DNA from 4 places in the Cellulosimicrobium sp. I38E genome. Region 3 is predicted to be linked to each of the others. Evidence: riboswitches for the same ligand, from Rfam matches in the RefSeq annotation. Region 3 holds a riboswitch; each other region holds the start of a gene.
What was found. A riboswitch is a leader RNA that binds a small molecule or an ion and turns the genes downstream of it on or off. The one in region 3 is predicted to bind S-adenosylmethionine.
Positions count from the first base shown of each region.

Region 1: another riboswitch for S-adenosylmethionine. It lies ahead of A0J59_RS01850 (LLM class flavin-dependent oxidoreductase); the one in region 3 lies ahead of A0J59_RS06275 (methylenetetrahydrofolate reductase).
Region 2: another riboswitch for S-adenosylmethionine. It lies ahead of A0J59_RS01730 (NADPH-dependent FMN reductase); the one in region 3 lies ahead of A0J59_RS06275 (methylenetetrahydrofolate reductase).
Region 4: another riboswitch for S-adenosylmethionine. It lies ahead of A0J59_RS01785 (ABC transporter substrate-binding protein); the one in region 3 lies ahead of A0J59_RS06275 (methylenetetrahydrofolate reductase).

Region 1 covers NZ_LUAZ01000008.1:63,892-69,218, reverse strand. Annotated here, with positions in the region: gene A0J59_RS01860 (MMPL family transporter) at 1-1,655, opposite strand, end outside; gene A0J59_RS01855 (TetR/AcrR family transcriptional regulator) at 1,755-2,489, opposite strand; SAM riboswitch class IV at 2,662-2,787, shown strand; gene A0J59_RS01850 (LLM class flavin-dependent oxidoreductase) at 3,117-4,271, shown strand; gene A0J59_RS01845 (NtaA/DmoA family FMN-dependent monooxygenase) at 4,291-5,327, shown strand, end outside.
Region 2 covers NZ_LUAZ01000008.1:36,594-41,920, reverse strand. Annotated here, with positions in the region: gene A0J59_RS01750 (aldo/keto reductase) at 1-28, shown strand, start outside; gene A0J59_RS01745 (LLM class flavin-dependent oxidoreductase) at 25-1,257, shown strand; gene A0J59_RS01740 (hypothetical protein) at 1,387-1,791, shown strand; gene A0J59_RS01735 (flavin reductase family protein) at 1,891-2,463, opposite strand; gene A0J59_RS01730 (NADPH-dependent FMN reductase) at 2,460-3,059, opposite strand; SAM riboswitch class IV at 3,080-3,213, opposite strand; gene gdhA (NADP-specific glutamate dehydrogenase) at 3,407-4,744, shown strand; gene A0J59_RS01720 (copper homeostasis protein CutC) at 4,827-5,327, shown strand, end outside.
Region 3 covers NZ_LUAZ01000017.1:225,841-231,167, forward strand. Annotated here, with positions in the region: gene A0J59_RS06255 (hypothetical protein) at 1-315, shown strand, start outside; gene A0J59_RS06260 (cation acetate symporter) at 312-1,835, shown strand; gene A0J59_RS06265 (hypothetical protein) at 1,905-2,168, opposite strand; gene A0J59_RS06270 (alpha/beta fold hydrolase) at 2,215-3,159, opposite strand; SAM riboswitch class I at 3,291-3,393, shown strand; gene A0J59_RS06275 (methylenetetrahydrofolate reductase) at 3,557-4,552, shown strand; gene metE (5-methyltetrahydropteroyltriglutamate--homocysteine S-methyltransferase) at 4,585-5,327, shown strand, end outside.
Region 4 covers NZ_LUAZ01000008.1:50,162-55,488, forward strand. Annotated here, with positions in the region: gene A0J59_RS01780 (ABC transporter permease) at 1-281, opposite strand, end outside; gene A0J59_RS01785 (ABC transporter substrate-binding protein) at 355-1,983, opposite strand; SAM riboswitch class IV at 2,087-2,200, opposite strand; gene A0J59_RS01790 (LLM class flavin-dependent oxidoreductase) at 2,381-3,478, opposite strand; gene A0J59_RS01795 (LLM class flavin-dependent oxidoreductase) at 3,629-4,744, opposite strand; gene A0J59_RS01800 (rhodanese-like domain-containing protein) at 4,800-5,204, opposite strand; gene A0J59_RS01805 (LLM class flavin-dependent oxidoreductase) at 5,299-5,327, opposite strand, start outside.

The sequences.
Region 1 (5,327 bases), on a different contig from region 3:
ATCGTCGAGTACGCGCGGTACTGCGTGGAGTCGTGCGCCTCCGACGACCCGTCGGGCAGGTTGGTCCGCAGGTCGAGCGCGGGGAGCGCGATCACCCCGAGCGCGACGACGGCGAGGATCGCCGTGCCCACCGCGCGCAGCGTCGACATGGGGCGGACGGGCTTCGTCCCGTCCGGGGCGGTCGTGCCCGACGCCGCGGTGTCGGCCGTGGCGCCCGTCCCGCCCGGGGCCTCGGCGGCCTCGGTCCCGGCGAGCGCGGCGCGCTCGCGACGGCTGAGGATGCGCGTGCCGATCATGCTCAGCAGGGCGGGCGTGAGGGTGACGGCGATGAGGACGGCGATCGCGACGCACAGCGCGCCGACGGTCCCCATGAGGCCGAGGAAGGGGATGCCGGTGACGTTGAGCGCGAGGAGCGCGATGAGCACCGTGGCGCCGGCGAACACGACGGCGTTGCCCGACGTGCCGTTCGCGAGCGCGATCGACTCCGGCACGTCGTCGCCCTGCTTGAGCTGGCGGCGGTGCCGGTTGACGATGAACAGCGAGTAGTCGATCCCGACCGCGAGCCCGAGCATGAGGCCGAGCACGGGGGTCACGGACGACATCTCGACGACGCCGGAGAGCGACATCGCGGCGAGCGCGCCGATCCCGACCCCGATGAGCGCGGTGAGGATCGGCAGCCCGGCGCCGACGAGCGTCCCGAGCATGACGACCAGCACGATCGCCGCGACGACGAGGCCGATCGCCTCGCCGACGCCGAAGACCTGGGGCACGCCCTGCGTGATGTCGGCCGAGAAGTCCGTCTGGACGCCCTCGACCGGGTCGTCGGTGAAGACCGCGACGAGGTCGTCCTTGGTCTGCTGCTCGATGCTCATGTTGGGCTCGGTGAACGTGACGCTCGCGACGGCGGCGCTCCCGTCCTCGGAGACCATGCGGATCTCGGACGCCATCTCGAGCAGGGGCGCGGAGAGCTCGAGCTGTGCGGACTGCTCCTCGAGCGTCGTGCTCTGGTCCTCCAGCGCGGTCACCTGCTTGTCCAGCGTGGCGGCCTGGGCGTCGAGCTCGGCCCGCCCGGCGTCGAGCTCCGCCTGCTGGGCGTCGAGCTGCGGCGCGGCCTGGTCGAGCGCGCCCGCGGCCTCGGCCTGCGCGCGCGCCGCGTCGAGCTGGGTCTGGCCCTCGTCGAGCTGGGCCCGCGCGGCGTCGAGCTGCTCCTGGCCCGCGGCGAGCTGGGTGCGGCCGTCCTCGATCTGCGCGCGCCCGGCCTCGATCTGGGTCCGGCCGTCCTCGACCTGCTGGCGCTGGTCCGCGAGCTCGGCCTGCGTGGCGAACGGGTCGACGGCCGTCTCGACGCCGTCGACCTCCTCGGCCGCGGCGAGCCGGTCGGAGATCTCCGCCTCCTGCTCGGGCGTGAACGCCGAGCCGTCCTCCGTGGCGAAGACGACGGTGCCGCTCCCGCCCGAGGCCTCCGGGAGCGCCGTCTGGAGGCGCTCGGTCACCTCGGCGGTCGGCGTGCCGGGGATGGAGAAGCTGCTCGCGAGCGTGCCGCCGAACGCGACGAACGCCGCCCCGGCCAGCACGAGCACCGCGAGCCACGCGGCGAGGACGGTCCGCGCGCGGCGCGCGCACGCGCGCCCGAGGCGGTAGAGGAGTTCAGCCATGAGGATCCTTCGGGTGGGAGTCCGGGGTGGTCCGGGAGGCGGTCCGGGTGGGGTGGTCGGTGCCGGCGGCCGGGTGGCCGGGCGGGGAGGTGGCAGGCGTCAGGCGGGGCTCGCCCAGCCCGCGCGGACGCGGTCGACGAGGCGGTCGAGGAGGTCGGCCCACACGCGGCGCGAGGCGTCGTCGTCGGCGGCACCGGTCGCGGCCCACCAGCGGCGCTGGATCACCAGGACGCCGGCCATGAGCGCGCCGACGAGCATCTCGATCTCGAGCGGGTCGACGTCGGGGTGCCGGCGCGTGGTCTCGGCGACCAGGCGCTCGGCGAGGTGGGTGAACGTGCGCACGACCATGGTCGTGACGCGCGGGGTGGGCTCGGTCGCGGTGCCGCCGAGGGCGCGCGTGAGGTAGGCCATCGGGCCGACGAGGTCCGTGCCGCGGAGCGCCGCGGTGACGTCGTCGAGCGGGGTCGTGCGGTCGGTCCCGGGGTCGGCCGCGCTCGCCCCGAGCGCGTCGACCACCGTGCCCAGCACGTCCTCGCACACCTCGACGACGACGTCGTCCAAGGAGGCGAAGTGGTTGAAGATCGTGCGCCGCGCGACGTCGGCGCGCGCCGCGAGCTCGTCGACGGTGAACCGGGCGCCGCCGTTCTCCTCCATGAGCGACGCCGCGGCGTCGACGATCGCGCGGCGGTGCCGCGCGCGCAGCGCGGCGCGGCGATCGGTCGCGGGGCCCGTCGCGGGGTCGCTCACGGAGTCGGTCGCGGGGCCGGTCGCGGGGCCGGTCGCCAGGTCGGGCACGGGCACGCCCGACGGCTCGGTCGCGGAGGGGAGGGGCACCTCTTGACACTAAGTGCATCGATGCACTGAGTGCAAACAGCGCTCCGAACGGCTCAAAGTTGACCGATCAAGTCCAGTATGTGGGAAGGTCTCCTCGGTGCGTTGACACCCCGCGGTGGCCGCTCGTAAGTTCCCGCGCAACCGAGGTCGACGTACCCCGGTCACAGGACATGGTCATGAGCTCCGACGCCAAGCCCCGGCTCGTCGGACGGCAACCCTCCCGCGCGGTGGGGTGCCCCGGGTGAGGACCAGGTCCCGCGTCGCGCGGACCGCGCGTGGCGCGGGGCAACGACGCGGAGCCCGGCGACGGGCACGAAGGAGACGGACGATGGACCGGCGAATGTCGAGCACCGCGGTGAGCACCGCGCACGTGTCGACGTGCCCCTGTCCGTTCGCGGGCGCCCCTGGCGCCCTCGCCCTCGGGGCCACGGGTCCCGCGCGCGTCACCTGTTGTCGCTGACGACGACCCGCCCCTGACACCCCGCGCCACCTGCGCGCGGTCCGGGTCCCTCCCGGCTTCCCCAGCCCCGTCCTGCCGCCGCGCGCGGCCGGACCGCCCTGCCCACTCTCCGGCACCCCGCCGCGCCCTGAGCGCGCCGTCGGCTCAATTGAGAACGGATCCTCGCGATGTCCGACCCCCGCCCCGCCCGCTCCCTCCACCTCGGCGTCGACCTCACCGACGCCGGCGCGCACCCCGCCGCCTGGCGGACCGTGGGCTCCCAGGCCCAGCGGCTCTTCGACGCCAAGCGCCTCGTCGAGCTCGTCGCCACCGCCCAGCGCGGCCTGCTCGATCTCGTCGCGCTCGACGACGCGTTCACGCTCCAGCCGGGCCGCAACGGGTCCGTGCGAGGCCGTCTCGACGCCGCGCTCGTCGCGTCCCGCCTCGCGCCGCGCAGCGCAGGCATCGGTCTCGTACCGACGGTCACCACCACGCACACCGAGCCGTTCCACGTGTCCAAGGCGATCGCGACGATCGACCACGTGAGCTCCGGGCGCGCGGGGTGGCAGGTCGGGTGGTCGACGACGCCGGCCGAGGCCGCCGCGTTCGGTCGCAAGGGCGCGCAGGACGAGCCCGACGCCGTCGCCGAGGCGGACGAGGCCGTGGAGGTCGTCACGCGCCTGTGGGACTCGTGGGAGGACGACGCCGAGATCCGCGACGTCGCGACGGGCCGGTTCGTGGACCGCGAGAAGCTCCACTACGTCGACCACGAGGGCATCCGGTTCGCCGTCAAGGGGCCGTCCATCACGCCGCGGCCACCGCAGGGCCAGCCGCCCGTCGTCGTCCGCGCGGACACGCCCGCCTCGCTCGACCTCGCGGCCCGCCGGGCCGACGTCGTCCGGGTCCGCGCCGCGACCCGCGACGAGGCCGTCGCCCTACGGACGCAGGTGCGCGACGCGGCCGCGGACGCCGGGCGCGACCCCGACACGCTCCGGGTCCTCGTCGACGCCTACGTCGTCATCGGCGACACGCGCGCGAGCGCGCAGGCCCGCCTCGACCTGCTCGAGGACCTCGAGGGAGTCTCGTGGGACACCGACTCGCTCACGCACGTCGGCACGGCGCGCGACCTCGCCGTCACGGTCGAGGAGTGGGCCCACGCCGGCGCGGCCGACGGGTTCCTCCTGCGTCCGTCGTCCCTGAGCACCGACCTCGACGCGATCGTCGACGGCGTCGTGCCGCTCCTCCAGGGGGCCGGTCTGTTCCGCACGGCCTACCCCGGGACGACGCTGCGCGACACGCTCGGCCTCCCGCTCCCCGCCAACCGCTACGCGGCGATCGCCTGAACCCGGACGGAACGACGACATGAGCACGCGCCCCCGCAAGCAGATCCACCTCGGCGCCCACTTCCCGGGCGTCAACAACACCACGGTCTGGAGCGACCCCCGCTCGCGCAGCCAGATCGACTTCGCCTCGTTCGAGCATCTCGCCCGCCGCGCCGAGGACGCGAAGCTCGACTTCTTCTTCCTCGCCGAGGGCCTGCGCCTGCGCGAGCACAAGGACCGCATCCACGACCTCGACGTCGTGGGGCGACCCGACACGCTGCCCGTCCTCGCCGCGCTCGCGGCCGTCACGGACCGCCTCGGCCTCGCTGGCACGATCAACACGACGTTCAACGAGCCGTGGGAGCTCGCGAAGCAGTTCGCGACGCTCGACCTGCTCTCCGAGGGCCGCGCGGCGTGGAACCTCGTGACGAGCCCCGACGCCTTCACGGGCGCCAACTTCCGCCGCGGCGGCTACCTCCCGTACCCGGAGCGCTACGCGCGGGCGGCCGAGGTCGTCGAGGTCGCGCGCGCCCTGTGGGACTCGTGGGACGACGACGCGGTGCTGGCCGACCGGATCGCGGGCGAGTTCCTGCGCCCCGGGTCGGTGCGGCCGGTCGCGCACCACGGGACGTACGCGGACGTCGTCGGGCTGTTCGAGACGCCGCGCGGCCCGCAGGGCCATCCCGTCCTGTTCCAGGCGGGCGACTCGGCCGACGGCCGCGACTTCGCCGCCCGGACCGCCGACGTCGTGTTCTCCGCGCACTCGACGTTCGACGCCGGGCGCGCGTTCTACGAGGACGTCAAGGGGCGCCTCGCCGCCCACGGGCGCGAGCGAGACTCCCTGAAGATCCTGCCCGCGACCGTCGTCGTGCTGGGCGACACGCCCGCCGAGGCGGAGGAGCGCGCGCGGGAGATCCGGCTCCAGCAGGTCTCGGGCCCGACGGCGATCGCGTTCCTCGAGCAGGTCTGGGGCCGCGACCTCGAGGCGTACGACCCGGAGGGGCCGCTGCCCGACGTCGACCCCGACACCGAGAACCTGTCGATCACGCGGGGGCGCGTGCGGCACGCGAAGGACCC
Region 2 (5,327 bases), on a different contig from region 3:
CCCGCAGCCGGACCTGCTCGCGGGATGAGCGCCGACGCAGCGGCCGTGCCCGCGACACCCGCGCCCCCGCCCGACGAGGCGGCCGCTCGCCGCCCGCTCGCCGTGCACTGGTTCCTGCCGACGTCGGGCGACGCGCGCGGGATCGTGGACGGCGCGCACGCGAAGGACACTCCTGGCCGGGCGACCGGGTTCCGCGCGCCGTCGCTCGACTACCTGGAGCAGGTCGCGGTCGCTGCCGACCGCCTCGGCTACGAGGGCGTGCTCACACCGACGGGGACGTGGTGCGAGGACGCGTGGCTGGTCACGTCCGCGCTGATCCGCAGCACGGAGCGGCTGAAGTTCCTCGTCGCGTTCCGCCCGGGCCTCGTCTCGCCGACGCTCGCCGCGCAGATGGCCGCGACGTTCCAGCGCCTGTCCGGGGGGCGGCTGCTCCTCAACGTCGTCACGGGCGGCGACGAGAACGAGATGCGCCGGTTCGGCGACTGGCTCGAGCACGACGAGCGGTACGACCGCACGCGCGAGTTCCTCGAGGTCGTGCGCGGCGTGTGGGACGAGGCGCCGCTCTCCTACGAGGGCACGCACTACCGGATCGCCGACGCCCGGACGTCCGCGCCGCCGGACCCGCGCCCCGAGATCTTCTTCGGCGGATCGTCGGAGGCCGCGCTGCCCGTCGCGGCGGCCCAGGCCGACGTCTACCTCACGTGGGGGGAGCCGCCCGCGCAGGCGCGCGAGAAGATCGAGCGCGTGCGCGAGCTCGCCGCCGCGCAGGGGCGCACGATCCGCTTCGGGGTGCGCCTGCACGTCATCACGCGCGACCGGTCGGCCGACGCGTGGGACGTCGCGCAGCGGTTCCTCGACGACCTCACGCCCGAGCAGATCGCGGGCGCCCAGCGGCTCCTCGGCTCGTCCGGGTCGGTCGGGCAGCAGCGCATGGTCGCGCTCCACGGCGGCGGCGACCTCGCGGCCACCCGGCGCGCGCGGGACCTCGAGATCCACCCCGGGCTGTGGGCAGGCGTCGGGCTCGTGCGCGGTGGCGCCGGGACGGCGCTCGTCGGCAGCCACGAGGAGGTCGCCGACCTGATCGAGGAGTACCGCGCGGCCGGTTTCGACGAGCTCGTGCTCTCGGGCTACCCGCACCTCGAGGAGGCGTACTGGTTCGCGGAGGGCGTCCGACCGCTGCTCGACGCGCGCGGCCTCACCGCTCCCGTCGCGCGTGCCGGCGGCGGCGCATCGCGCACCCACGCCGTGCCGTTCTGACCCGCTTCCCGACCCCGCCCGCGCTCCCGGTGCGCCGGACCCGCAGGACGGGAAAGCCATGGCTCGCCGCGGTGCGCGGACCTAGACTGGAGGAGTCCTGTGGGTCTCCCCGCGCAGAGGTCGGCTCCGATGTCGTGGCTGCTCATGATCTGGTGCGCGACGGCGTGCACGGCCGCCGCCGCGTGGTGGGTGCTGCGCCGCGCCGGGCGGCCCCCGAGCCACCGGACGGACGGCCGGCCCGGCTTCCTGCGGCGGCGCCCGCCGACCCCCGACCCGCTCGCGACGCTCGCGCTCCAGGTGCGGCTCAGCGAGCTCGCGGCGGAGATGCGGCGCATCGAGGCGGACCCGGAGGTCTTCGCCCGCGCCCACCACTATCTCGCGGTCCAGGGCGCCTACGACGCGCTGCTGCGCGAGGCGTGCCGGCTCACCGGGCTCTCGGTCGAGGACGCGCCGCTGCGGGCCGGGTTCCGCACGGGCGACGACGAGCGGTTCCGCGAGGAGCTCGAGCTGAGCGCGCGCGGCTGGAGCTGGTGACCGGTCCACCCGTGAGGGGCGGCGCGGGACGGGCGAGGGGCCCGACGGCGGTACGTCCGCCGTCGGGCCCCTCGCCCGTGGTGTCCCCCAGCGTGCGGGTCAGAGCGCCGAGTGGTCCCCGATCCGGTGGTAGGTGCGATCGTGGTACACGAGGGGCGACGGCGTGCCGACCGCCTCGTCGCGCCGCGGGTCCGCGCCCGCGCCGACGCTCGACGCGAGCGCGCGCAGCGACACGAGGTAGGAGTCACCCACCGGCGTGCGCTGGACCACGCGGCCCCGGACCCACGAGAGGGCCCCGTCGATGACGGGTTCGCCGGTGCCGAGGCGCGACCAGCCGCCGTCGGCGAACCGGTCGATGCCGCTCGTGGCGAAGCGTGCCGAGACGTCGTCCTGGTGGTCGGCGAGGAAGCTCACCGTGAGCGTGCGCGCGGCGGAGACCGCGGGCCACGACGACGACGTCGACGCGAGCGAGAACGCGAGCAGCGGGGGTGCGGCCGAGACGGAGATGACCGACGTCGCGGTGAACCCGACGAGACGGCCGTCGTGCTCGAGCGCGATCACGGCGACCCCGGCCGGGTGGCCGCGGAACACGGACTTGTACTCGTCGGGGGAGAGCTGCGGCTCGTCCTGCTCTGCCAGGAGGGCCTCCAGGTGGGTGAGCTCGGCGGTCATCGGGCCACCCCCGCGAACGCGTCGGCGACGGCCTGGTCGGCGTGCGGCGGGTCGCCGCCGTCCACCCCGGGGAGCGGCGTCGCGGCGCGGCGCAGCGCGTCGCCCTCACGGGCGAGCCACGCGTCCACGACGGGGCCCAGGTCCGCGAGCTGCGGCTCGGTGACCGTGAGGGAGCGGGTCGGGACGACGGCGCCCAGCTCGACGAGCACGGGCCGCAGGTGCACCTCGCCGACGAGCGCGTGGGCGGGGTTGCCCGACACGACGAGCGGCACGACGACGACGCCCGCGAGCCCGTCCGGGCCGTAGAGGTCGAGGAACGCCTTGAGGAGCCCGGTGTACGACGCCTTGTAGACCGGCGTCGCCACGACGGCGACGGTCGCCGCGGCGAGCCGGTCGCGCGCGGCGTCCGCTGCGGGGCGCTCGGGGGCGAGGATCTCGGTGGCGAACGTCGCGAGGTCGATCGTCGAGACGTCGGCCGTGCCGAGGAGGGCGGCGACGCGGTGCGCCACGGACTCGGCGGCGCCGAGCGTCCGCGAGCCGGGGCGCGGGTTGCCGGAGACGGCGAGGACCGTCGGGGAGAGGGAGCGGTGGGTCATGTGTACCTCGCAGTAGTCGTCGATCACGCTTGCCGCGCGGCCGTCCCGCGGGTGCGGGGCCGGTCGCGCGCGGCCTGGTCATCTCCCGGAGCACCCCGCCGTGACAGGGGGTTGCCGACCAGCGAGCCGGGGCTTGGCACTGGTGCTCGTGACCTTGGGGACGGGTATAGCAACGGCTCCACGAAAACCGCACCAGATCGATCGGGTTTCTCAGTGGGTGGACGGTTGTGTCCTTCCCGGGGGCCCTGCGCGACGTCTCCGGGTGCGCAGGGAGTGAGACGGCGGTACGGGAACTTCTGGCACAGGCGTACCGTCAGCAGGAGTTTCCGCCCAGACGAGGAGTACCCATGGACAGCCGACTGCAGTCCGTCTACGACGAGGTCCTGCGTCGCAACCCCGGCGAGGCCGAGTTCCACCAGGCCGTGCGCGAGGTCTTCGACTCGCTCGGCCCCGTGCTGCGCAAGCACCCGCGCTACGTCGAGGCGGCCGTCCTCGAGCGCGTGTGCGAGCCCGAGCGCCAGATCATCTTCCGCGTCCCGTGGGTGGACGACACGGGCCGCGTGCAGATCAACCGCGGCTTCCGGGTCGAGTTCAACTCGGCGCTCGGTCCGTACAAGGGCGGCCTGCGGTTCCACCCGTCGGTCTACCTCGGGATCGTCAAGTTCCTCGGCTTCGAGCAGATCTTCAAGAACTCGCTCACCGGCATGCCGATCGGCGGCGGCAAGGGCGGGTCGGACTTCGACCCCCGCGGCCGCTCCGACGGCGAGGTCATGCGGTTCTGCCAGTCGTTCATGACCGAGCTGTACCGGCACATCGGCGAGAACACCGACGTCCCGGCCGGTGACATCGGCGTGGGCGGCCGCGAGATCGGCTACCTGTTCGGCCAGTACAAGCGGATCACCAACCGCTACGAGTCCGGCGTCCTCACGGGCAAGGGGATCTCGTGGGGCGGCTCGCTCGTGCGCACCGAGGCGACGGGGTACGGCACCGTGCTCTTCGCGCAGAGCATGCTCGAGACGCGCGGGCAGGAGCTCGACGGCCGGCGCGTCGTGGTCTCCGGCTCGGGCAACGTCGCGATCTACGCGACCGCCAAGGCCCAGCAGCTCGGCGCGAACGTCGTCGCCTTCTCCGACTCCTCCGGCTACGTCGTGGACGAGGCCGGCGTCGACCTCGACCTGCTGCGTCAGATCAAGGAGGTCGAGCGCGGCCGCGTCGCCGACTACGCGGCCCGTCGCCCGGGGGCGCGCGTCGTCACCGACGGCTCCATCTGGGACGTGCCGTGCGACGTCGCGCTGCCGTGCGCGACGCAGAACGAGCTCGACGAGAGCGCGGCCAAGCAGCTCGTGGCGAACGGCGTCGTCGCGGTCGCCGAGGGCGCCAACATGCCGACGACGCCCTCCGCCGTCGCGCTCCTCCAGGAGGCGGGCGTGCTGTTCGCTCCCGGCAAGGCCGCGAACGCCGGCGGCGTCGCGACCTCGGCGCTCGAGATGCAGCAGAACGCGTCGCGCGACTCGTGGTCGTTCGAGTACACGGAGGAGAGGCTCGCGCAGATCATGGCGGGCATCCACGACCGGTGCGTCGAGACGGCCGACGAGTACGGGACGCCCGGCAACTACGTGCTCGGCGCCAACATCGCGGGCTTCACCAAGGTCGCCGACGCGATCCTCGCGCTCGGCGTCATCTGACCGTCGTCTACCCTGGCCGACGGCCGCCGTCGCGCACGCCGCGCGACGTGACGGCCGCCGGACCGGACGACGGGAGAACGCAGTGACGACCACCGACCCCGAGGGCCCCGTCGTGCGCGCGGGCCGCGACGTCGTGCTCGAGCTCGCGGTGCAGGACCCGGACGGCGTCCGGGTGGCCGCCTCCGTGGGCGCCCGGCGGGTCGAGCTGTGCGTCGGACTGGGCGCGACGGGCGGGCTCACGCCGAGCGCGGGTCTGGTGGAGGCGGCCGTCGTCGCGGCTGCCGACGCCGCGAGCCGTGCACCTGCCGTCGAGGTCCACGTCCTGGTGCGGCCGCGCCCGGGAGGGTTCGTCCTCTCGGCCGCCGACCTCGACGTGCAGGTCCGCGACGTCCGGGCCGCGGTCGCGGCGGGTGCGGCGGGCGTCGTGGTCGGCGCCCTGACGCTGGACGGTGTCGTGGACGTCGCCGCCGTGCGCGCCCTCGTCGAGGCGGCCGACGGGCGCGAGGTGACGTTCCACCGCGCGGTCGACGTCGTCGCGGACCCGCTCGCGGCCCTCGACGCGCTCGCCGGAGCGGGCGTGGTG
Region 3 (5,327 bases):
TACACGCGCGGCCTCGTCCGGGCGCAGCTCCGGCTCGGGCTCGCGTGCGTGGTCTCGTTCCTCGCCGTCGTCGCGCTGCTCACGGTGACGATGAGCGCGGTGCCCGCGCTGGACGCCGTCGTGATCCTCGGCGTCCCGCTCCCCTGGCTCGTGCACGCGTACGGCTTCTACCCCGTGATCGTCGCGTTCGCGGTCGTGTTCGCCGTCGCGGCGGCGCGCAACGAGCGCCGGTACCGCGCCCTCGCCGAGGGATCGGCCGGGCCCGCCGAGGGCGGCCCGGACGAGGCGGTCCCCGACCAGGCGGGCGCCCCGTGAGCGCGCTGCCCCTCGTCGCGATCGGGCTGCTCCTGCTCGCGACCGGCCTCATCGGGTTCTACGGCCTGCGCATCTCCCGCACCACGAGCGACTTCTTCGTCGCGTCGCGCACGGTGCGGCCCGTGTGGAACGCGTCCGCGATCAGCGGCGAGTACCTGTCCGCGGGCACGTTCCTCGGCCTCTCGGGGCTCGTGCTGCTCTCCGGCGCGGAGGCGTTCTGGTTCCCCGTCGGGTACGCGGCGGGCTACCTGCTCGTCCTGCTGTTCGTCGCCGGCCCGCTGCGCCGCAGCGGCGCGTACACGATCCCCGACTTCGTCCACGCCCGGCTCGACTCCGTCGTCGCGCGCCGCGTCACGAGCGTCCTCGTGCTCGTCATCGGGTGGCTCTACGTGGTGCCGCAGCTCCACGGCGCGGCGCTCGTCATCACGAGCGTCGCGCCCGTCCCGCCGTGGGTCGGGTCGGTCGGGATCGCGGTCGTCGTGAGCGCGGTCGTCGCGGCGGGCGGCATGCGCTCCATCACGTTCGTCCAGGCGTTCCAGTTCTGGGTCAAGCTCACGGCGCTCGCGCTGCCCCTCGTGTTCGTGCTCATGGCGCTCGGCGGGGCGTTCGAGCCCGGCGGCGCGATCGTCACGTTCGACCCCGCCGCCGTGTTCCCCCACGACGCCGGACCCGGCGGCCTCGACGCGTACGCGACCGTCTCGCTCCTGCTCGCGCTCCTGCTCGGCACGACCGGCCTGCCGCACGTCCTCGTGCGCTTCTACACCTCGCCCGACGGCGGCTCGGCTCGCCGCACGACCGTCGTCGTGCTCGTGATGATCAGCGTGTTCTACATGGTGTCGAGCACGCTCGGGCTCGTCGCGCGGGTCGTCGCTCCCGACCTCGCCGAGCCCGGGGTCGCGGACACCGTGGTCCTCACCCTGCCGACCCGCCTCGTGCCCGGGCTCGGCGGCGAGCTGCTCGCCGCGCTCGTCGTCGCCGGAGCGTTCGCCGCGTTCCTCGGCACGTCCTCGGGGCTCGTCGTGGCGCTCGCGGGCGTCGTGAGCCAGGACCTGTTCGGCGGGACCGTGCGGTCGTTCCGGTGGTCGGCGGTGGCGTGCACGCTCATCCCGCTCGCGTTCGCGCTCGTCACCATCCCGCAGGGGCTCGTGACGAGCGTCGGGACGGTGTTCGTCTTCGCCGCCTCCGCGCTGTCGCCCGTGATCCTGCTGGGCGTGTGGTGGCGCCGCCTCACCGCGCGCGGCGCGGTGGCGGGGATGGTCGTGGGGTCCGTCCTGTGCGCGACGGCGCTGCTCGCCTCGTCCGCCCTCGTCGCCGCGGGCTACGGGACGGTCTCGTCCGGCGCGACGGCGGACGGCGTCCCCGGCGTCGTGCGCGCCCTGCTCGCCCAGCCCGCGGCATGGACCATCCCGATCGCGACCGCGACGGTCGTCGTCGTGTCCCTGCTCGACCGCCACGGCCCGCCCCTGCGCACCGACCGGTTCCTCCGGCGCCTGCACGTCCCGGAGCTCCGGCGCCGTTGACGACGGTGCGCGGCCTGAGATCTGTAGCGTAGAAAGCGTGAGATCTGCAGCGCAGGAGCCCTGACCTGGTCAGATCCAGCGCGCGCCGATCTCGTCGTGGAGCTGCTGCGTCTTCTGCACGCGCAGCACGCCGTCCTCGACCGCAGTCTCCAGGCCGACCTCCCGCGCGATCGCGACGATCGCGTCGCGCTGCTCCGGGTGGTCGTCCGCGTCGCCGCCGTCCCAGAGCTCGAGCCACCGGTCGGTGGGGTCGTCGCTGCCGCAGTCGGCCCACACGCGGCAGATCCGATCGAGCTCGTCCTGCGTCATCGGGCGGGTCGGGGTCGCGTACATGGCGGGCTCCTGTGCTCGCTCGGTGTCGGTGAGAGGTCGGCTCACCCTAGTCCCGGGCCGGCGCCTCCGGCGCATCGGTTCGCGCCGACCTGGCTGCCCACCGTGCGGTGGACCCCGCCCGGTCGAGCGCGTCGTCGACGAAGGCGGCGAGGAGTGCGGCGACCTCGCTCGCGTGCGTCTCGAGCAGGAAGTGACCGGCGTCGTAGACGTGCACGGCGAGGGTCTCCATGACCTCGTGGTAGGCGACGACCTCGCGGATGTCGAAGAACGTGTCGAAGCGGCCCCAGAGGACCATGCACGGGGGCTGGTGGCGCCGGTGGTAGGCGGCGATCGCGGGGAAGCGTGCGACGTGCGACCGGTAGTCGGTGAAGAGCCGGAACTGCAGGTCGGTCATGCCCGGGCGCGACAGCCGCCCCCAGTCGAGGTGCCACGACTCGGGCGGATGAAGCTCCTGGACGCTCGGAGGCGACCCGGCGAGGTACTGGTCCCGGGTCCCTTCGAAGGTCAGCCAGTCCGGGAGCGCCGCCCGGTTCTCCGGGGTCGGGTCGGCCCAGAAACGCCGGGCCGTGTCCCAGGTGTCCCCGAGGCCCGCGTCGTGGGCGTTGCCGTTCTGCACGACCAGTCCCAGCACGTGGCCGGGGTCGCGCATCGCCAGCGAGTACCCGACGGGAGTGCCGAAGTCGGTGACGTAGAGGACGTAGCGCTCGATCCCCAGGCTCGTGACCAGCGCCTCGATCACGTCCGTCAGGCGCTCGAACGTGTACTCCTCGGGCGGGAGGGCGTCGGAGAAGCCGAAGCCGGGAAGGTCGGGGGCGACGACGTACGCGTGGTCGGCGAGCACCGGCATCACGTCCCGGAACGAGTGGGACGAGGCGGGGAAGCCGTGCAGGAGCAGCACCGCGGTCGACGAGGGCACCCCGGCCTCGCGGTAGTGGATACCTACCCCGTCGACCTCTCGGGAGCGGTGCCGCGGCTTGGACGAGTGCTTCATCGGATCCTCCTGAGCGCTCCGAGCGACAGGTCGTGACCGTCCGCCCATCATAGGAAGGAGGCCTCGACCGGGCGGGCGTCTCAGCAGGCGAGCACCCTCGACCGCATGGCGGATGCGCCGTAGGATCGTGCCAACCATCCAGAGCGGTCGAGAGTCCTGGCTCGACGACACCGCAGCAACCCGCCGACGGAAGCCTCCCGAGGACAAAGGTGCTAACGCCAGGGTCGATGGAGCGACTAATGGTCTCAGAGGCATCCTTCGCGCACCGTCCGGGCAGCACGTGCCCGACGGCGGTCGCGCACGCACGCACCCCGGTCGGAGCGACGTCGTGAGCGTCGCGGACGCCGTCGGGCAGGCCCACGGCGGGGCCGCACGCCCCACGGTCTCGTTCGAGCTCATGCCCCCGCGGCGCCCGGACGCGGCGCCGAAGTTCTGGGAGACGGCGCGGCGTCTCGTCGCGACCCACCCCGACTTCGTCTCGGTGACGTACGGCGCGGCCGGGACCGACCGCGCGACCGCGCGCCAGGTCGTCGGCCGCCTGCTCCAGGGCACGCCCGTGCTGCCGATCGCGCACCTCACGTGCGTCGGGGCGTCGCGCGAGGACGTGGAGGAGGTCATCTCCGACTTCCTCGACGAGGGCGTGCGCAGCTTCCTCGCGCTGCGCGGCGACCCGCCGCGCGACCAGCCGGACTGGCAGCCCGCGCCCGACGGCGTGCGGTCGTCGACCGAGCTCGTCGCGCTCCTGCGCGAGGTCGAGGCGTCGCGCTGCGCGTCCGACCCGGCCGCGGCGCTGCGCGGCGCGGCCCGCCCGCTGACGATCGCCGTCGCGACGTTCTGCGACGGCAACCCCGCCGCCGGCACGACGCGCGCCCAGGAGGTGCGCCGCCTGTGGCAGAAGCAGCAGGCCGGCGCGAGCTTCGCGATCACGCAGCTCTTCTACGACGCGTCGTCGTACACCGACTTCGTCGCCGAGGCCCGCGCGGCCGGCGTGACGATCCCCATCCTCGCCGGGCTGCTGCCCACGACGGAGCCTGCGCGGCTCCGTCGCGTCGAGGAGCTCACGGGCGTGCGCGCGCCTCAGCACCTGCTGGACGCGCTCGACGCCCTGCCCGACCCGGAGGCGCAGCACGCCTACGGGATCGCGTACACCGTGGACCTCGCGCAGCGCGTCCTCGACGCGGGCACGCCCGGTCTGCACGTGTACACGTTCAACAAGCACCGCGCCGCTCTTGACCTGCTCGAGGGTGTCCACCTCGGCGGCGGGTCGGCCGGGACGGGAGGCAGCACCAGCGCTGCCGCCGCCCCGCTCGTCCCGGACCTGGCCAGCGGGCCGTGGGTCACCGGCACCTCCCTGCCCACGACGAGCGCCGCCACGCACGGCACGCCCGTCTGACCGGTCCTCCGGACCAGCAAGAGGTTTCGATCATGGCCACTTCCGTACCCTCCCCTACCCAGAACCCGGTCAGCTTCCCCGCCGGCACCGTGCTCGGCTACCCGCGCATCGGGCGCCGCCGCGAGCTCAAGAAGGCCGTCGAGGCGTTTTGGGCCGGCAAGACGTCGGTCGACGAGCTCGAGGCCACGGCCCGCGAGCTGCGCCTCGCGACCGTCCGCCGGCTCGTCGACCTCGGCCTCGGCGCCGACGACGCGTCCGTCCCCGGCTCGTTCTCCTACTACGACCAGGTGCTCGACGTCGCGGCCTCCCTCGGGGCGGTCCCGTCGCGGTTCGCGTCGCTCACCGACGACGCCGGCCGCCTCGACCTCGCGGGCTACTTCACCGTGGCGCGCGGCCAGGGCGACGACGCGCCGCTCGAGATGACCAAGTGGTTCGACACGAACTACCACTACCTCGTGCCCGAGATCGGCCCGGACACCCCGATCCGGTTCGTCGACGACCGCGTCGTGCGCGAGTTCGTCGAGGCCAAGGAGGCGGGCGTCGTGACGCGGCCCGTCGTCGTCGGGCCCGTGACGTTCCTCGCGCTGTCCAAGGCCGCCGACGACGCGCCCGCCGGGTACTCGCCGCTCGACCGCCTGGACGACGTCGTCGCCGCCTACGCCGACCTGCTGCGTGCGCTCGCCGCCGCGGGGGCACCCTGGGTCCAGCTCGACGAGCCGATCCTCGTCACCGACTCGGTCGACGTGCCGTTCACGGAGCTCGCGGCAGCGGTGGA
Region 4 (5,327 bases), on a different contig from region 3:
TGGGTCGCGGGGGCGCCCGACGAGTACGACGTGCCGAAGTCGAGGCGCAGCGCGTGCCACAGCGCGTCGGCGTACTGCACCAGCACGGGTCGGTCGAGGCCGTACTGCGCGCGGAGCGCGTCGAGCAGCGCGGGGTCCACCTGGTCCGCCTCGCCGCCGCCGCTCGCCATGAGCGCGGCCGGGTCGCTGGGCAGCAGGTAGAGGACGAAGAACGAGATCGTGAACGCCGCCCAGAGCACGAACAGCCCCTGCCCGGCGCGACGCAGGACGTACCGGCCCATGGGTCGGTCCTCCTTCCGTGGGGGACGGTCCGCCTGCCCGACGCCGCGACGTCGGGCAGGCGGACCCGTCGGGTCAGCCCTGGGTGACCCAGGCGTCGTAGAAGTCGAGGCGCGACGACGCCTCGAACGTCAGGCCGTGGACCGTGTCGGCCGCCGCGATGGTCGTCGACAGCTCGTAGACCGGGATCGCGTGCCCCTTCTGGACGAGGAGGCGCGACGCCTCCGTGACGAGCTCCTGGCGCTCGGCCGGGTCGGTCGCCGCGGCCGACGCGTCGAGGAGGTCGTCGACCTCCTCCGCGTCACGCTGGTTGATGTTGCGCGCGTTGGCAGAGAAGATCGTCCGCAGCACGTCCGGGTCGGAGCGCGTGAGGTTGTAGTAGTCGAAGTCGAAGTCGCCGCTCTCCTTGATGGCCTGCGACTCCGCGACGGTCACGTGCTGGAGCTGGAGGTCGACGCCGATCTGCGCGAGCTGCTGCTGGACCAGCTCGAGCGGCTCCGGTACCTGCCAGAACGTCACGGTCGTCGAGAGCTTCTGGCCGTCCTTCTCCCGGACGCCGTCGGCGCCCTCGACCCAGCCCGCGTCGTCGAGGATCTTCTTCGCGCCCTCGGGGTCGTAGGCGAGCTCGTCCGCGACGCTCTCGTAGAGCGGCGTCGAGTGCGACAGGACGCTCGTGGCCGGCTCGTCCTGCTCGCTGAGCACGGTGTCCGCGATCTGCTCGCGGTCGATGCCCTTGAGGATCGCCGTCCGCACGGCCTCGTCGCCCGCGAGCGGGCTCGACTCGTTGGGGAAGAGGTTGAACACGACGCCCGGGTTCGCGCGGTACTCGAGCCAGAACCCGTTCCCGTCGAACTGCGGGAGGTCGACGGTCGAGATCGCGGCCGTGGCGTCGATCTGGCCGGAGACCAGGCTGCCGCTGCGCACGCTCGCCTCGGGGATGACCTTGAACGTCACGGTGTCGAGGTAGGCCTCGCCCTGGTGGTCGTTGGCCTCCGAGCCCCATGCGTAGCCCGCGACCTTCTCGAGCACGATCTCCTGGTCCTGCGTGTAGGACTTCACGGAGAACGGCCCGGAGCCGACGAACTTGCCGGCGCAACGGTCCTCGACGCTCAGGTCGGCCGACGACGGCGCGAGCAGGCCGAGCGAGAACGTCGAGGTGGCCTGGAGGAACTGGGCGCTCGGCGCCGCGAAGTCGACCGTGAGGGTCTGCGGGTCCGTGACGGTCGTGCCCTCGTAACCGACGAGGTACTGCGACCCGAGCGACGCCGTCGCGCCGAGCGCGACGATCGCGTCGAAGTTCGTCTTGACCGACTCGGCGTCGATCGGCGTGCCGTCGGCGTAGGTCGCGTCGTCGCGCAGGTGGAACGTGTAGCTCGACGCGTCGTCGTTCACCTCCCAGCTCTCCGCGAGCCACGGCAGGATCTCGCCCGACTCCGGGTCCTGCGCCGTGAGCGACGCGACGGTCTGGCGGGCCGCGGCGATGGCGTCGTTGTTGCCGACCTGCTGCGGGTCGATGCAGTGCGAGTCGACCGTGATCGCGAAGGTCAGGTCGCCGCCCGCCACGGGCTCGCCGGACGGGCTCGGCGACCCGTCGTCGTCGGACGCGCCCGAGCCGCCGCCCGCGCACGCGCTGAGCAGGAGGCCCGTCGCGGCGGCCGCCGCGGCGACGGTCAGGGACCGGCGTCGGTGAGGTGTGGGGATCATGTCGTGCTGCTCTCCTCGTGTGCCGGCTGAGGACCGGCGATCGTCCGGCGCCGGTGGTCGTCCGCGCCGGGCCGAGGGCCGGCGCGGCGGGGAACCCACCGGGGTGCCGTGCTTACCGCGCGGCGGAAGCCACGCGGTCAGGTCGTTCCCGGAGCACCCCGTCACGTCGAAGGGTTGCTGGTCAGCGAGCCGGGCCTGCGTGCTGACGCTCGTCACCTGGGAGCAGGAAAGACAATCCCGACCGGTTGAGTCAAGTTTCGAGACGGGCGTCCCGCCAGGCGGACGGATGTTTCCTGCTGCGCAGCGTCGTGGGCCGTCGCGGGGCCACCACGAGCGCGGGAAGGGCCCGCCTCGCGAGGCGAGACGGGCCCTGTCCTGCTCCGGTCCGGCGGCCCGGTCAGGCCGCGGTGAACCCCGCCGCGCGGCGCGCGTCGGCCGCGCTCCACAGGTCGGTCTTCACCTCGGCCTTCACGACCGGGACCACCTCCTCCGCGAACCGGCGCAGGACGTCCTCCTGCTGCGAGGCGGGGATCAGGTGGTTCACCGAGACGGACTGGAGGTCGTGCCCGTACGAGGCGTGGTAGTCGAGGATCTTCTCGGCCACGCGCTCCGGCGACCCCACCAGCGCCGGGCCCCGCTCGACCGCGTCCTCGACCGTCCGGAAGCTCGGCGCCTTCCCGACGGCGTCCGGCCCGTATCCCCGGCGTGCCGCCGCCGCGACCTGACCCTCGTAGATCGGGCGGTACTGCTCGATCGCCTCCTCCGTCGTGTCCGCGAGGAACAGGCCCCCCGAGCCCGACCCCACGAACCCGTACGCCGGGTCGTGCCCGTGCTCCGCGTACTGCTCGCGGTAGCGGTCGATGAGCACCTGGTAGTTCTCGCGCGGCTGGAGGGCGTTGGCGCTCACGATCGGGTCCCCGTACCGCGCCGCGAGATCGACCGCGAACTGCGACGTCGCCGACCCGTGCCAGATGCGGAACGGCCCCGCGAACGGACGCGGCAGCGTCGTCGCGTGCTCCAGGGCGTGCCGGTGCCGCCCGGTCCAGCTCACGTCCTCCTCGGACAGCAGCAGCCGCAGGAGCTCGTAGTTCTCCTGGAGGTACTCGTACTGCTTGTCGATGTCCAGCCCCAGCAGCGGGTACTGGAGCACCTCGTTGCCCTTGCCGATGACGATCTCCAGCCGCCCCCGGCTCAGCTGGTCCACCGTCGCGAGGTCCTCGGCGACGCGGATCGGGTCGAGCAGCGACAGCACCGTCACGCCGGTGCTCAGGAGGATCCGCGACGTCCGCGCCGCGACCGCACCGAGGATCACCGTCGGTGCCGACGACAGCACCTCCCCCGCGTGCCGCTCCCCCACCGCGAACGAGTCGAACCCGAGCTCCTCCGCCAGCACCGCCGTCTCCACGACCCGGTTCAGCCGGTCGGACGGCGCGACCGCCTCCCCGGTCACCGGATGGGGCGGGTTGAACACGATGTCGAGTACCTGGAAACGCACGGTCCTGCTCCTTGTCGTCGTCGTTCGTGGTCGGGCCGGGCGGGCGCGCCACCGAGATCGGCAGCACCGGTCGAGGTCGGCAGGTGCACGTGCCGACCTCGGCCGGGGCTGCCGATCTCGTCCTTCTCTGCCGATCTCGGTCGCGGACCGTCAGGCCGCGGCGGCCTCCGCGGTCGCGGCGTCGCGCTTCGCGACCTCCTCGCGGACGATCGGGATGACGTAGCGGCCGAAGTCGATCGCGTCGTCGAGCAGGTCGTAGCCGCGGGCGGAGATGACGCGGACGCCGAGGTCGTAGTACGCGAGGAGGGCCTCGGCGACCTGCTCGGGCGTGCCGACGAGCGCGTTGGAGTTGCCGGCGCCGCCGGTGGCCTTGGCCGTCGCGGTCCACAGGGCGGTGTCGAAGCGCTCGCCCTGCGCGGCGATCTCGAGGAGTCGCTGCGAGCCCGCGTTCTCGGGCTTGTCGATCGGGTGCCGACGGCTGAGCTGCCCGCCCGCGGCCGCCTTGCGCGCCTCGATCCGGTCGAGGATGCGGTGCGCCTTCTCCCACGCGAGCTCCTCGGTCGGGGCGACGATCGGCCGGAACGCCGCGTGGATGCGGGGCGGCGTCGCGCGGCCCGCGGCGGCGGCCTCGGCGTGCACGCGCGCGATCTGCTCGGCGGTGCGGTCGAGGGGCTCGCCCCAGACGGCGTAGATGTCGGCCTCGGCCGCGCCGACGCGGAACGCGGCGTCGGACGACCCGCCGAACGAGATGGTCGGGGTGCGTCCCTCGAACGGCTTGGCGTCGAGCACGAAGTCGTCGAAGTCGTAGAACGGGCCGTGGTGGTCGAACGGCTCGGAGCTCGCCCAGGCCTGCTTGACGATCTGGATGTACTCGTGGGTGCGCGCGTACCGCTCGTCCTTGGTCAGCGTGTCACCCTCACGGCCCTGCTCGTGGTCGTTGCCGCCCGTGATGAAGTGGACGGAGAGCCGCCCGCCGGAGAGCTGGTCGAGCGTCGCGAACGTCTTGGCGGCGTACGTCGGGTAGGACACGTTGGGCCGGTGCGCGAGGAGCAGCTCGATCGAGTCGAGGCGCGCCGCGGTGTACGCGGCGAGGGCGGCGGGCTCGGGGCCGGAGGAGCCGTAGGCGAAGAGCACGCGCGTCCACCCGTTGTCCTCGTGCGCGCGGACGATGCGCTCGAGGTAGGCGGGGTCGAACGCGGCGGTCGTGCGCTCGGTGGTCTCCGAGGCGTCGTTGGTCGTGGCGATGCCGAGGAACTCGACGGGCATGAGGGTCTCCGTGGGTGTGGGTGCGGGTGGTTCGCGGTACGGGTCGGACGCCGGCTCAGGGCCGGGCGGGCGCCGTCGGCTCCGGGGACGCCGTCGGCTCGGGGGACGTCGCGGGCGCCTCGACCGGGTCGGACGCCGGGAGGCCGGCGTCCTTCCAGGCCGGGAAGCCGCCGTCGACGTGCGAGACGTGCGTGTACCCGCGCTGGGCGAGCGCCTCGGCGACGGGGCCGGAGCCGTTCGGCGACCCGCACACGACGACGACGGGCGTGTCGAGCGAGATCGCCGGGTTGTCGGCAGGGCCGAACAGCGCGTCGAGGTCGTGGCGGTCGGCGAGGGTCGCGCCGGGGATCTCGCCGTGCGCGGCGCGACCGCCGGCCGAGCGCACGTCGATCAGCAGCGCGCCGTCGGCGACCTTGGCCGCGGCGTCGGCGGCGGCCTGGAGGGGCGGGGTCGTGGTCATGGGTCTCTCCTTCGGGTGAGGTCGCCAGATCGACCCGCACGCCTGAGATCGACCTTCAGGAGGTCGATCTGGCGACGCGCGGGTCGATCTCGCGTCAGGGGGTGGTGGCGAGCGCGGGTGCGA